2 regions of the Arthrobacter sp. AOP29-A2-19 genome follow, and region 1 is predicted to be linked to the other one. Evidence: riboswitches for the same ligand, from Rfam matches in the RefSeq annotation. Region 1 holds a riboswitch; the other holds the start of a gene.

The links. A riboswitch is a leader RNA that binds a small molecule or an ion and turns the genes downstream of it on or off. The one in region 1 is predicted to bind S-adenosylmethionine.
Region 2: linked by a shared signal. The riboswitch ahead of AC3ZJJ_RS11550 (hypothetical protein) and the one ahead of AC3ZJJ_RS09510 (bifunctional o-acetylhomoserine/o-acetylserine sulfhydrylase) in region 1 are both predicted to bind S-adenosylmethionine.

Annotation. Positions count from the first base shown of each region.
Region 1 is NZ_CM176894.1:2,038,626-2,045,926, reverse strand. It holds gene AC3ZJJ_RS09530 (amidohydrolase family protein) at 1-339, shown strand, start outside; gene tpx (thiol peroxidase) at 332-829, shown strand; gene AC3ZJJ_RS09520 (CPBP family intramembrane glutamic endopeptidase) at 870-1,676, shown strand; gene AC3ZJJ_RS09515 (VOC family protein) at 1,754-2,395, opposite strand; SAM riboswitch class IV at 2,546-2,664, shown strand; gene AC3ZJJ_RS09510 (bifunctional o-acetylhomoserine/o-acetylserine sulfhydrylase) at 2,736-4,079, shown strand; gene metX (homoserine O-acetyltransferase MetX) at 4,148-5,218, shown strand; gene AC3ZJJ_RS09500 (SGNH/GDSL hydrolase family protein) at 5,244-6,125, opposite strand; gene AC3ZJJ_RS09495 (alpha/beta hydrolase) at 6,224-6,889, shown strand; gene AC3ZJJ_RS09490 (hypothetical protein) at 7,016-7,301, shown strand, end outside.
Region 2 is NZ_CM176894.1:2,500,212-2,507,512, forward strand. It holds gene AC3ZJJ_RS11540 (cupin domain-containing protein) at 1-490, opposite strand, end outside; gene AC3ZJJ_RS11545 (sodium:solute symporter family protein) at 683-2,164, shown strand; SAM riboswitch class IV at 2,252-2,362, shown strand; gene AC3ZJJ_RS11550 (hypothetical protein) at 2,375-2,686, shown strand; gene AC3ZJJ_RS11555 (VIT1/CCC1 transporter family protein) at 2,923-4,053, shown strand; gene AC3ZJJ_RS11560 (SRPBCC family protein) at 4,050-4,493, opposite strand; gene AC3ZJJ_RS11565 (LOG family protein) at 4,523-5,785, opposite strand; gene AC3ZJJ_RS11570 (DEAD/DEAH box helicase) at 5,853-7,301, shown strand, end outside.

The sequences.
Region 1 (7,301 bases):
GCCGGCATTCCCGTGGCGCTGGCGTCCAACTGCAATCCGGGCACCAGCTACACGTCCTCGATGGCCTTCTGCGTCACGACCGCAGTGCTGCAGATGGGGCTCTCCGTGGCCGAGGCTGTTCGGGCCGCCACCTGGGGCGGGGCTCTGGCGCTGCGCCGGCACGCGGGCGAGGACCGCGACGGCGCCCGCGCCATCGGGTCGATCGCGGTGGGGCACCGCGCCGATCTCCAACTGCTCAACGCCCCCGGCGCCACCCACCTGGCGTACCGGCCCGGGATGCCGTTGACGCACGCGGTCTGGCGGGCGGGCCGGCGCGTGGTAGACAGGAACCATGGCTAACACCGCATTCAAGGGAACCCCCGTACAGACCATTGGCGACCTGCCCGCGCAGGGCGCCGCCGCCCCCGACTTCACTCTGACATGCGCCGACCTGTCCGACGTGGCCAGTGCCGACCTCGCCGGCCGCCGCGTGGTCCTCAACATCTTCCCCAGCGTCGACACCGGCGTCTGCGCCGCGAGCGTCCGCAAGTTCAACGAGCTGGCCGCCGGCCTGGACAACGCGACCGTGGTCTGCGCCTCCGCCGACCTCCCGTTCGCGCTGGGCCGCTTCTGCGGTGCCGAGGGCCTGGAGAACGTCGTCGCGGCATCCACCTTCCGCTCGGACTTCGCCGAGGCCTACGGCGTCAAGATGGTCGACGGCCCGTTGGCCGGCCTCAACGCGCGCTCCGTCGTCGTCTTCGACGCGGACGGGACCGTCCTGCACTCCGAGCTGGTTTCCGACATCACGGTGGAGCCGGACTACGACGCCGCCATCTCCGCGCTGAACTAGCCGGCGTCGGCGGGGGATCCGAGTCGCTACCATCGATGACATGGACAGCACCGGATCCCTTGCCGCGTCCGCGGCCGACCGAGAGGGCGGCCTGCGACCACCCGCGACCCGCCGCTGGCTGCGGATCGAACTCGCGCTGATCCTGGGGCTCTCCCTCGGACAGTCGGCCGTGTACTCCGTAGTCAGCCTGCTGGACAAGCTGAGCCGCGCCCCCCTGGGGGGCCAGACCACCAGCATGAACAACACCCTCAGCGACCGCCCCTACTTCGATCTGACGTACCAGCTGCTGGACATCGTGTTCGCGCTGGTTCCGGTGGCGCTGGTCTTTTTCCTGCTGGCGCATTCCGGGGTCAACGGCTTCCGGGCCATGGGCTTCGACCTCCGCAGGCCCTGGCGGGATGTCGGCTGGGGGGTGGCGCTCTTCGCCGTGATCGGCCTGGGCACGCTGGGGGTCTACGCGGCGGGCCGGGCCTTCGGCCTGACCACGGCGATCGTTCCGTCCGCGCTGGAACCCTACTGGTGGACCATTCCGGTGCTGGTGCTCTCCGCGGTCCGCCACGGTGTCCTGGAGGAAACCGTCGTCGTGGGCTATCTCTTCGACCGCCTTCGGCGCCTCGGCTGGGGTCCGTGGGCCATAGTCCTCGCCAGCGCCGTCCTGCGTGGGAGCTACCACCTCTACCAGGGGTTCGGGCCCTTCGTCGGCAACTTCCTGATGGGCCTGGTCTTCGGCTGGCTCTACCTGCGGTTCAAGCGCGTGATGCCGCTCGTCGTCGCCCACGCCCTGCTGGATACCGCGGGCTTTGTGGGCTACGCGCTGATCGGCACGGCCATCGGCCTGGGCACCTAAGGGACCGGCGCTTAAAGCACCGCGGGCCGGACGCCATTGTCCGGCCCGCGGTGCCCCAAGTGCCCGGGATTCCGTGGTTACAGGGTGACTTCGCCGTTCGGGGTCTCGAAGGTGACGGACATGATGCCCGGCGTGCCGTTGGGGGCCTGCCAGTCGACGTCGACTCCCTCGAGCGGGCTCTGCTCCGGTGTCCCCAGCCATTCGCGCACCCGGTCGCGGGATCCGGCGATGCTGATCCTGGAGATCCGCGCCACCGGCTCTAGCGCCTTGGACGGGTGCAGGTTCTCCGTGCCGTCGTCCCAGCGCAGCATGTAGGGCACTTGGGGGTCGGCGATGAGCCCCTTGATCCCGATCTGCTGCCACGTGAGCTCCTGGCCGTCCGGAAACTTTCGGTTGCCCGGAACGGCGGAACGGCCGAGCCGCTCCTCGAATGGAGCCAGGTCGTCAACGGCGACGCACCAGCCCATCCAGCCGCCGCCCATTTCGGAGCGCGCGCGCACGGCCTGGCCGAAGGGCGCCTTGTCCGACGCCGGGTGCGCGAGCACCTCGACGACCTCCAGGTACTGGTTGTTCAGCAACGGGAAAATGACGTTCCGGGTGCCGAATCGGGGATGGACGCCGCCCTTGACCGACTTGATCCCCAAAGTGTCTTCGATGCGGTCGGCGGTGGCCGCCAACCCATCCTGTCCGCAAGCGTATGAAACGTGGTCCAACCTCATGTGCCCATGATGGCACTTTGTGAGGTGTGTCTCGACTTAGGATCCCCTTACTTGAAGGCGGGTGTCCCCGGGGTGTCGTGGATTCATTCCGCGTCACATTCCCGGGGTGCGGCTTGCGGGGCGGCGGGGCTTCAGCAAAACTGGTTCTCAGGTCATGAGTGCCAGCGCTAAACCCCGGTTTGCTGGCCGGCAACCCTCCACTCGCGGTGGGGTGCCCCGGGTGAAGACCGGGCCCGGCGCCAAGAAGTGGCGCGGGGCAAGCGCGGGTCGGTTCCCGGCGGCGCCACCCTGGTGGCGACTCGCCGCAGGGTCGGCCCCTCGAGAGAAGAGGAGCACCACAATGTCCGCCAACTGGTCCTTTGAGACGCGCCAGATCCACGCCGGCCAAACTCCCGATTCGGCCACCGGGGCGCGCGCCCTGCCGATCTACCAGACGACGTCGTTCGTTTTCCCGAGCTCGGAGAGCGCGGCCGCCCGTTTCGCGCTTCAGGAACTCGCGCCCATCTACACCCGCATCGGCAACCCCACCGCGGAGGCCGTGGAGAACCGGATCGCCGACCTCGAGGGCGGCGTCGGCGCGCTGCTCCTGGCCTCCGGTCAGGCGGCCACGTCCTTCGCCGTCCTCAATGTGGCCGAGGCCGGCGACCACATCGTGGCCAGCCCGAGTCTTTATGGCGGAACGCAGAACCTGTTCAAGCACACCCTTCGCCGGCTGGGCATCGAAACAACTTTCGTGGAGGACCCCGACAACCTCGACCAGTGGCGGGCCGCCGTCCGGCCGAACACCAAGGCCTTCTTCGGCGAGGTGGTCTCCAACCCGCGCCAGGACGTGCTGGACATCGAGGGCGTCGCCACGGTGGCGCACGAGGCCGGCGTCCCGCTCATCGTGGACAACACGCTCTCCACCCCGTACCTGATCCGTCCCATCGAATGGGGCGCGGACATCGTGGTCCACTCGGCCACCAAGTATCTGGGCGGCCACGGCACGGCCATCGCCGGCGTGATCGTGGACTCCGGCAAGTTCGACTTCGCCGGGGATCCCGAGCGTTTCCCGACCTTCAACACCCCCGACGAGTCCTACAACGGACTGGTGTTCGCCCGCGACCTGGGCGTCGGTGGGATCCTCGGGGCCAACCTGGCCTACATCCTCAAGGCGCGCGTCCAGCTCCTGCGCGACCTCGGCTCGGCCGTCGCACCGCTCAACGCGTTCCTGATCGCCCAGGGGCTCGAGACGCTCAGCCTGCGCGTGGAACGCCACGTCTCCAACGCGCAGCGGGTGGCCGAGTGGCTCGAGGCCCGCCCGGAGGTGCGCTCCGTGGCCTTCGCGGGCCTGCCCTCCAGCCCGTGGTTCGAGCGCGGCCGCAAGTACGGTCCGCGCGGGACCGGCGCCGTCGTCGCGTTCGATCTCGCGGGCGGGGCGGAGGCGGGCCAGGCATTCGTCGACGCGCTGGAGCTGCACTCCAACGTCGCGAACATCGGCGACGTCCGCTCGCTCGTCATCCACCCGGCGTCCACGACCCACGCGCAGTTGGGCGAGGCCGAGCAGATCGCCGCCGGGGTCACGCCGGGACTGGTGCGGCTCTCGGTCGGGCTGGAGCACATCGACGACATCATCGGCGACCTCGCGGCCGGATTCGACGTGGTCCGCAGCGCCGCGCCGACGGACCTGCAGGCGGCTCGGTGAGCGTCGACTTCAACACGACGTCGGAGCGCTCCGCTCCGGACGCCGTCGGTCCGCGGACCGACGGCGTCCTGCGGACCCTGCGCACCGGCGCCTTCCACTTCGAGACCGGTGGCTGGCTCCCCGAGCTCGCCATCGGGTACGAGACGTGGGGCAGGCTGAACGCCGACGCCTCCAACGCAGTCCTGCTGCAGCACGCCCTCACCGGAGACACGCACGTGGCGCGCGGCGACGCCGCGGAGCCCGGCTGGTGGGACGGTTTTGTGGGTCCCGGCAAAACGCTGGACACCAACAGGTACTTTGTTGTCGCCGCCAACATGGTCGGCGGGTGCTACGGCACCACCGGACCCGCCTCCCCGGATCCCGACGGCAGGCCGTGGGGATCGCGCTTCCCGTTCACCACCGTGCGGGACTCCGTGCGCGCGGAGGCGCGGTTGGCCGACGCCTTGGGCGTCGCGCGCTGGCACAGCGTCCTCGGCGGCTCGCTGGGCGGGGCGCGCGCGCTCGAGTGGGCCGCGGAGTTCCCGGACCGGGTCGGGGCCTGCGTGGTCATTGCCGCGGCGGCCGAGGCGAGCGCCGAGCAGATCGCGTTCGCCCAGGCGCAGACCGCGGCCATCCGGTTGGACCCGGCGTTCTCCGGCGGCGACTACTACGGCGCCACCGCCCCGCTGGGCGGACTCGGGATCGCACGCCGGATCGCGCACATCACCTACCGCTCCGAGCCCGAACTCGATGTGCGGTTCGGTCGCGAGGCGCAGCGCGGCGAAGACCCGCTTGGGTCGGCGACCCTGGAGCGCGGCCGCTACCAAGTCGAGAGCTACCTGGACCACCAGGCCTCCAAGCTGGTGGACCGCTTCGACGCGAACAGCTATTTGGTCCTGACCGAGGCGTTGATGAGCCACGACGTCGGACGCTCGCGCGGGGGAGTGGACCAGGCCCTGTCCCGGCTTGGCGAAGTTGATTTCATCATCGCGGCCGTCGACAGCGACCGGCTCTACTGGCCGGCCCAGTCCGAACGGCTGGCGGCGGCGCTCCCCGGACGGCCGGAGGTGCGCTACATCACGTCGCCGCTGGGGCACGACGGGTTCCTGACCGACATCGAGCAGCTCGGCGAGGGCCTGCGCGGGGACCTCTACCGGTAGGCGCAGGCCTACCGGTCGACGCGGATCAGGCCTGCCGCGTTGCGGGGTCTCCCGCCCCGACCGAGCCGGTGGCGAACGGTGCGGCCAGCGGTCGCTTGGGTGCCACACCGTCGCCGGTGGACCGGTGCCGCAGCCCGCGCAGGACCCAGGGCGCCAGGTGGGTCCGCGCCCACACCAGATCCTCGCGCCTGGCAGTGCGCCACCTTTTGGGCTGCGCCTCCCGCGGCTCGAGGGGGCTGAGCGAGTGCGGAACGTTGAGGGTGTCGAGCACCATCATGGCGATCGTGTGGTGGCCCATCGGCGAGAAGTGCAACCGGTCGGGGGCCCACATCCACTGCTGGTTCAGCTCGCGCAACGCCCACAGGTCCGCCACCACCGCGTCGTGCCGCGCGGCCACGGCGCGGAGGTTCTCGTTGTAGATGGCGACCCGCGCCCGTGAGGTGCCCAGCACAGGCGTCGCTCCGATGTCCGGGCCCGTGAAGAGCACGACGGTGGCCCCGGTCGCCGCGAGCGTCCCGACGAGCTTGTCCATGCGCTGGCCCAACGCGTCCGGGTCGCCGCCAATGCGGATCACGTCGTTGCCTCCGGCGCAGACGCTGACCAGGTCGGGCCGCAGGTCGATGGCCGCCTGCAGCTGCTCGTCGCTGATCTGCGCCAGCATGCGCCCGCGGATCGCGAGATTGGCGTAGGCGAAGTCCGGGACCCCTCGGCTGAGCTCCTCGGCGACGCGGTCCGCCCAGCCGCGGTGCCCGCCCGGGCTGGCGGGGTCGGGGTCGCCGATGCCCTCCGTGAACGAGTCTCCGATCGCCACGAACCGGCGCCAGGGATGGCGGGGTCTCTCCAGCGGGAGATTCCGGGCGTCGCCCCGCGCCGCCGGCGCGTCAACGGAGTCGCTGATGTTACCCATGGGTCATCGTCCCAAGGGGGCGGCGCGGATGCGAGACATAGCCCGCGCGACTTGAAAAAAGTTGAAGCTTCAACTCTGGACGTGGTTCAATGGATGCCATGAGCGATTCGTCTTCGAACCCCGTAGTTGTTTGGTCACGCCCCGAATCGGAGCGTGCGGGAACGCCCCTGATTGTCGCCTTCCACGGCTACCTCTCGCACGAGCGGGACCTGATGGGACTCGCGCCGCTGCTGCCCGCCGAGTTCACCATCGCCTCCGTTCGGGCGCCGCACGCCCTCGGCCCGGGATTCACGTGGTTCCCGCTGATGCACGAGCCGGACTTCTCCGTGGACAAGGTGGAAAGGTCCGTCGCGGACGTCTGGGCCTGGCTGGACACGGTCCGCGGCAACCATGCTTCGGTGACGCTCCTGGGCTTCTCGATGGGCATGGCCGTGGCGACCAGCGCGCTGCGCCACCGCCCGGACGACGTCGCGGCCGTCGTCGGGCTCTCCGGTTTCGCCGTGCCCGCCCCGGGCAACCCCTTTTTCGACGACGCGCGCGTCAAGGCCGCGGCCACACCCCTGTTCTGGGGCCGCGGCCAGGCCGACCAGGTCATTACGGAGGACAAGATCGCCTTCACGCACGAATGGGCGACCGAGCACACCCGCCTGACGAAGATGCTCTACGCCGGCATGCAGCACAGCATCTCGCAGCCGGAAATGGGGCACGTCTCGGAATTCCTGCGCCGCGCCGTCCTCGAGGCCAGCGAGGCCACGGCCGGCTGACATCCCGGCGGCACGGTGCCGGACATGGCGGGCTTGTACTGATGCATTGACACAAGCGCGCCACGCTGCTTGTATTGCCCCAGTGGTACAAATGGTGCCGCCTAGGCTCGGAGAAATGGGTGCGAGATGTCCGCTTGGTTGCTTCCTTTGCTGGGTGCCGCTGCCGCGGCATTGTTGTTGCTCGCCGTCGGGGTGCGTGCGCTGCTCCGGACGTCGTCCGGGCAGGAGAACCTCGGGCGGGCAGTGGCCCCGGTTGGGCCGGAATCGCTGGACGCGGCCCGGCGCCAAGCCCGCCGCGAGGCGCTCGTCCTGGCGCTCGCGTTGGCGTCGGGGATCGCCGCCACCGTCCTGATGGCGGTGCTCGGCGGTGCCCTTCCGCGGCTCCTCGGACTTCCCATGGCCCTGGCCGGCA
Region 2 (7,301 bases), 460 kb from region 1:
GGAAGGTCACGGAGTCCCCGGCCTCGAGTTCGAAGCGCTCGTTCGAGAAGACGATGACGAACCGGCCGGAGACGACGTGCAGCACCTCCGCCTCGCAGTCCACCGAGTAGAGCTCGGCCTCGCCCTTCCCGCGAGGCTCGACCACCGCGCGGATCACCTGGAGGCGCCGCTCGGAGCGCGCGGTCAGCAGCCGCTCCACAATCCCTTGCCCGCCGAGCGAGATGCGCGGGGCGTCGGCCAGCCGGACAACGTGCGTCTCCGGCTGGGCGAAGAGCTCCCCCACGGAGACGGACAGCACCTGGCACAGCGTCACGAGCGAAGCGACGGACGGCGACGTCAGGTCGCGTTCGACCCGTGAAAGGAAGCCCTTGGTCAGGCCGGTGGACGCGGCCACCTGCTCGATCGTCAGGCGCTGCGCGTGACGGGCGGCGCGGATGCGCGAACCGATGGCCACGGGCTCGTTGCTGGGTTCGACGGGCAGGGCCTTCATCGTCGGCGTCTCCGGGGCTCAAAGGGGCAAATAGATTGTGATCCAGCTTAGGTCAATTGACGGGTAACCCCGATCACATCTAACCTAGCGGGCAACATCTGTTTACCAAGATGAAATCCCCTCTCCCCGTTCCCGAAGGGCACAACCGTGGAATTCGTCAACGCAGCAATCGTCATCGCCTATCTGGCCGCCATGCTCCTCTTCGGCTGGTGGGGCAAGTCCCGGACCAAGAACTCCTCCGACTACCTCGTGGCGGGTCGCCGCCTGGGACCCTTCCTCTACACCGGAACCATGGCCGCCGTCGTGCTCGGCGGGGCGTCCACGGTCGGCGGCGTCGGCCTGGGCTACCGGTGGGGCATCTCCGGCGCGTGGCTGGTCATCGCGATCGGCGTCGGCGTCCTGCTCCTGAGCCTGCTGTTCGCGCCGACGCTCCAGCGGCTGAAGATCTACACCGTCTCGCAGATGCTGACCCTGCGCTACGGGAGCAAGAACGCCACCAACACCTCTGCGATCGTGATGCTCGCGTACACGCTGATGCTCTGCGCCACCTCCACCGGCGCCTACGCCACGATTTTCGTGGTGCTGTTCGGCTGGGAACGTTGGCTCGCCATCGCCATCGGCGGCGCGATCGTGCTGGTCTATTCCACGATCGGCGGCATGTGGTCCATCACCCTGGCCGACCAGGTGCAGTTCGTGATCAAGACCGTCGGCGTCTTCCTGCTGATGCTGCCGTTCGCGCTCAACGCGGCCGGGGGCTTCGGCGGCATCCGCGACCGAGTCGAGGCGTCCTTCTTCCAGTGGGACGGCATCGGCGCGCAGACGATCGTCACCTACTTCGTCGTGTACACGCTCGGACTGCTGATCGGCCAGGACATCTGGCAGCGCGTCTTCACGGCCAAGACCCCTACGGTGGCCCGGTGGGGCGGCGCAACGGCCGGAATCTACTGCGTCCTCTACGGCATCGCCGGCGCGGTGATCGGCATGGCCGCCCGCGTGGCGCTGCCGGAGATCGACGTCGCGAACCTCGGCAAGGACGTGGTCTACGCGGAGGTCGCCATGAACCTGCTGCCCGTCGCGGTCGGCGGACTGGTCCTCGCGGCCGCGGTCGCCGCGATGATGTCCACGGCCTCCGGCGCGTTGATCGCCGCCGCCACAGTCGCGCGCACCGACGTCACGCCGTTCGTCGCCGGCTGGTTCGGCAAGACCATCGACGTGAACTCGGGCCGGAACCCGGAGCACGACGTGCAGGCGAACCGCTACTGGGTGCTGGGCCTCGGCGTCGTCTCCATCGTCCTGGCCATCATCGTCAAGGACGTCGTGGCGGCGCTGACCATCGCCTACGACATTCTGGTCGGCGGCCTGCTCGTCGCGATCCTGGGCGGATTGGTCTGGAGGCGCGGCAACGGGATCGGCGCCGCCCTGTCCATGGCCGCCGGAACCGTCGTGACCCTGACAACGATGATCGTGTTGGAGATCAATGCCGAGGAGCAGTACGGCGGCATCTACGCGAACGAGCCGATCTACCTCGGCCTGGCCGCGTCGATCGTCGTCTACGTGGCGGCCAGCCTGTTGACCCCGGCCACCCGGGAGGAGGTCGCCCACGCCTGGCGGGAACGCGTCGCCGGCCGCGTGGACGTCGAGGGTGTGCAATTCGAGGAGCACCGCGCCCGGTAGCGCGCCGCCCAACGCACACGGCCCCTCCGGCCAACCCGCGTAACCCCGCTCCGGCCACCGGCCGGCGCGGGGTTACGATTTCTGCAGCTTCACGAGATGCGGCGCCAAGCTCCGACTGGCCGCGCACCAACCCCGGGTTCACGGGTGGTTCGGATGAGGAAGCGGCCGCCGCGGCGGGGCCCGCGGCAAGAGTCCACCGGAAGGCCGCCCGTGACCGCCAGCAAGCCACGCCAGAAAGACGACGACGGTGACGTTGGTGTCGGCGTCGTGCCGATCCTCGACTCCACCCTGGGCACCGTCTCCCTCCGCGTGGACGGACGGTGGCACCACTACCTGGCCGAAGGACCCCGGGCGCTCACCGACGCCCTGGCCAACGCCGTCGGCCGGCCGCGCTTTGATCCGCGCAGCGGAACACTCACCGTCCGGACCGCCGCCACGGGGAGCCGCACGGTTCGGCGACCGCCTTGGCCCTCCTGGACCTGCCCGTCCGCGCCCGACGGCCCGCCCCGGGTATACTCGTAGGCTGAAGGGGAGTAGTTCCAGGCCCGCCCCGGCCCGGCAACGGGCACGACGGCGGCAGCGGACTTGTCGACATACTGGTCACCGCGCGTGACCCGGCAGTCCACCCGGACCAGGCGTCCGGGCGAGCGAGACCTTCGGCCCGCCGGCGGCGGTCCGAGGTTTGCCGTACCCCAAACATTCCTTGGCCGTTGCCTCCCGAGTACCAATCGGGACACGAACCGAACCCAAGGACCCTGATGACCCCGGACCAATCCAGCCCGGTCGAGACCGCCGCCGTCTCCCGCACCCCCACCCACCGCGACGTCCGCCGTTGGCGCAAGTACCTGGCCGACGAGCGCGCCGAGGGCGCCGTCTACCGCGAACTGGCGGCAAACCGCGAGGGCGAGGAACGCCAGATCCTCCTGGGCCTCGCCGAAGCCGAGCGGCGCCACGAACTGCACTGGCGAACCATGCTCGGCGAGCGCGCGGACCGCAAGGTCCGCCCGTCCATTCGGCGGATCCTGCTCCGTTTCCTGGCCCGCCACTTCGGCTCGGTTTTTGTGCTGGCGCTGGCCCAGCGGGCCGAGGGAAACTCCCCCTATGCCGTGGACCAGGACGCGACCCGCCAGATGGCCGCCGACGAGCTGGTGCACGAGGAGGTGGTCCGCGGCCTGGCGACGCGCGGGCGCAACCGGCTCTCCGGGAACTTCCGGGCGGCGGTGTTCGGCGCCAACGACGGACTCGTCTCAAACCTCGCGCTGGTGATGGGCATCGGCGCCACGGGAGTCTCCAACGCGCTGGTGCTGTTCTCCGGCGTCGCCGGCCTGCTGGCGGGGGCCCTGTCCATGGCGGCGGGCGAATACGTCTCCGTGCGCTCCCAGCGCGAGCTGCTCTTCGCCTCGCAGCCCACGCAGGTCACGCTCTCCGCGGCACCCGACCTGGACCTCGACGCCAACGAGCTGGTCCTGGTCTACAAGGCCCGCGGCATGAGCGACGAGGACGCCGAGCACCGCGCCGCGGAGCGGATGGGCTATTTCAGCTGCGACTGCAACCCGTCGCTGTCGCTGCACCCCGAGCGCGAGGCGGACACCGCGGCGGACCACGAAACCGTGGGATCGGCCCTGGGCGCGGCCAGCGCCAGCTTCTGCTTCTTCGCCTCCGGCGCGCTGATCCCCATCCTGCCGTACATCCTTGGACTGACCGGCGGGACCGCCGTGCTGGTCGCCGTCGTTCTGGTGGGACTGGCGCTGCTGCTGACGGGCGGCGTGGTGGGCCTGCTCTCCGGGGCCTCCCCCGCCAAACGCGGACTGCGCCAGCTGGCGATCGGCCTCGGCGCGGCCGCCGTGACCTACGCGCTCGGGCTGCTCTTCGGGACCAGCATCGCCTAACGGCCCTCGAAGTGGCCGGCCAGGCGCTCGAGCGTGCGCTCCATGTTGCCCGGGGTGTTTCTGGTGAAGCCCATCACGCGCAGGACCCACTTGTGTTTGAGCCGGCTGGCGTCCCATGTCTCGCGGACCAGTGTGCCGCCGTCGGCCGGCTCCAGCTCGTAGCGCCAGCGGTGGCCGCTGAAGTGGCGCCAGGCGATCCGCCGGCCGTCCTCGAACTCAACCACCGTGTTGCTGATGCGGTACGGCACCCCCAGTCGCATGTCCATGCCGAACTCGGCGCCCGGACCCAGCCGGGCCGGGCCGTCGGGGCGGGCGGCCCGCACCGTTCCCGAGCCGTCGATCACCGGGTGCATGGCCGGGTCGGCGAGGAGCTCGAACACGTCCGACGGCGGCGCCGGGACGAATCTCTGGCGCGACTGGAGAAAGGGGGAGGTGTCCATCGCCCCAGTGTAGGGCCGGCGGTTGGGAGCTAGCCGAGACGCGCCAGGAGGGCGACGGCCTCGGCCTCCGTCTCCACGAGGTGGACCGACCCCGCCATCTCGCGCTCCGCCGCCAGCGCCCGCAGGAGCGGCCACGCCGGCAACCGCGTGGTCCAGTGTTCGACGCCGACCAGCACCATGGGGCGGATCGTGTCCGGGGTGCCGTAGTAGTTCTCGCAGGCGTCCTGGAAGACCTCCTGCACGGTGCCCGCGGCCCCGGGGAGGAACACAATGCCGCCGTCGCACTTGGCCAACAGGACGGCTTCGCGGATCGCGTTGGCGAAGTACTTCGCGATGTGGGTCGCGAACAGGTTTGGCGGCTCGTGGCCGTAGAACCACGTCGGGATCCCCAGGTTCGCGGTTCCCCGCGGGTGGCGCCGCAGCACCTCGCCCGCGGCCCGCGCCCAGGCGGTCACGGACGGGCGGTAGGACGACGCCGCGGCCAGCGTGACCAGAGCGTCCTCCAGCTCGCCGCCGGTGGCCGCGGCCAGATACGCCCCCAGGTTCGCCGCCTCCATCGCGCCCGGACCGCCTCCCGTGGCGACCGTGTAGCCGGCCCCCGCCAGCCCGCGGCCCAGCAGCACGGCCTCGCGGTATTCGGCGGATCCACGGGCCGCGCGGTGCCCGCCCATCACGCCGACCAGCCGCCGTCCCGCCAAGTCCCCGGCGAGTGCGGCGTCCAACGCCGTCCCGATGGCGTGGTCGTGCAGGGTCGCGGCCAGGGCGGACGCGACGGCCAGGTCTTGGTCCGTCGCGTTGTCTTCAACCTCCACGGCGTGGCCGCGCAGCCTCACCGCCTGCGCCGCGTCGAGGACGCCGGGCCCTCCACCGATGCCAACAGCACCGCCGAGCAGCTGGTGGCCCCACGCGTACAGCCTGGCGTCCGGCGTCGACTCGTATTCCGCCTCGTCGATGCCCGCGTATAGCTCGCCGGCCGTGTAAAGGCCGGCGCGGCGGGTCTCGAACGGGATGCCCGGCAGCGCGGGAAACACCAGGCCGCCACGCGAGCGGAGCGACTCCTCGAGGCCCGGAGGCAGCGAGCACCCCATGAACACGGCGCCGGCCGGATCGAGGCCCCGCAGCGACGCGGCCCGCCCGCGCAGGTCAACCGACTGGACGTGCCATCCGCTCATCACTCCCCGGGAGCGCCCGGGCGGCCTGCCGAGGCTGGCCCCGGCGTGGGAATCGAAGGACTCCAGGGAGTCGATGTCCAGCTGGCGAGGTACGGGGTGCAGGGCCGGCGACGCGTTCATGCAGCCACCCTATGACGGCGACGGCGCCGGTTCGTCGTGCACGGCGCGGGCGTGAAACGATAGGAGGATGGCCGAACCCGAATTTCCCCTCGTCGACGCACGTGAAATCCTGCGTGTCGTCGGCGGCGCAGCGTTCACCCGCGGCAAGGCCTATGCCAACACGGAACACATCAGGGACTTCGCGTGGGACCCTTCCGCGGAGCGCCTGACCGGCAGGGTCCAGGGAACGGAAATCCCGGCCTACAGCTGCTCGGTCTCGCTGGCCCGCAAGAAGGACGCGTGGGTGGTCTCCGGCAGCAGCTGCAGCTGCCCGGTGGGCACCAACTGTAAACACGGCGCCGCCCTGATGATTCACTCCAACACGCTGCACCTGCGCTCGCGGGACGTCTTCTTCGAAAACACCGCGGCCGCCCCCGCGGCACCGGCCTGGCAGGAGAGCCTGAACGGCCTGCTCGGCGCCGGCGCGAGGGCTGCCACCGCCACCGCAACGGCCGCCGCGGCCGCCAACCGCGGCCAAAAGCCCGGCGACAAGGTGCACGTTCAGTCCATGGCCCTGCAGTTCGAGCTGCAAGACACCACGCTTCAGGCACACCGCCAATGGGCGCCGGGGTCCGGCGTCGGGCACCAGCGCGCCGCCGCCCACCGCTGGCGCCTCGGCGTGCGGCCGATGGTCCAGTCCGGGAACGGGCGGTGGGTCCGCGGAAACCTGCGCTGGAACACCATCAGCTTCAAGACCTACGGGCTCAACCTCGACCCGGAGCAGCACCGCTGGTTCTGCCAGTTTGTGCCGCTCTACCGCGCCAACGGGCAGCTCTACTTCGGCGAGGACAACGACTGGCTGTACCTGGACGAGTTTAGTTCGCCGCTGTTCTGGGCGCTGCTGGGCGAATCGGCCGAGCTCGGCATCGCCCTCATCGGCAGCCGCGCGGACACCGCGGTTGTGCTCGGTTCGCCGGCAGCCGTCGCGTTGTCCGCCTTCCGCCCGGAATCCGACGGCGACGGCGACGGCGGCGACGGTTCCGGATTGTCGCTGGTTCCCACGCTGTCCATCGACGGCCAGGTCGTGGCCCTGGAGCCGCAGGTCCCGGCCGGCGCCATCGGCAACCACGGCGTGTACGCGGGCAGCGCCGACGGTTCGCTGATCGTCCTGTCCCCGGTCGAGGGGCGCCTCGACCCCACCGAACTGGAGCTGCTCAGGCGGCCGGAGTCCATCGAGGTCCCTGCCGCCGACGTCCCTGACTTCATCGCCAAGGTGTATCCGAGGCTGGGCCGCCGCATCGCCGTCGTCAGCCCGGACCGCTCGGTCGCCCTGCCAGACATCCTTCCGCCGAAGCTCCTGCTGCGCGTCAAGTACCCCGGCGGAGACGCCGCCGAGCTGGATTGGGACTTCGACTACGGACCGGTGCCCGTGGACGCGGACACGCGCGACGCGGAGGCGGAGACCGCCCTCGAAAACGCCGCCCTGGCCGTTCTCGAAGAGTCCCCCGCCCTGGCCGGTCGTGTGCTGGCGCCGCGG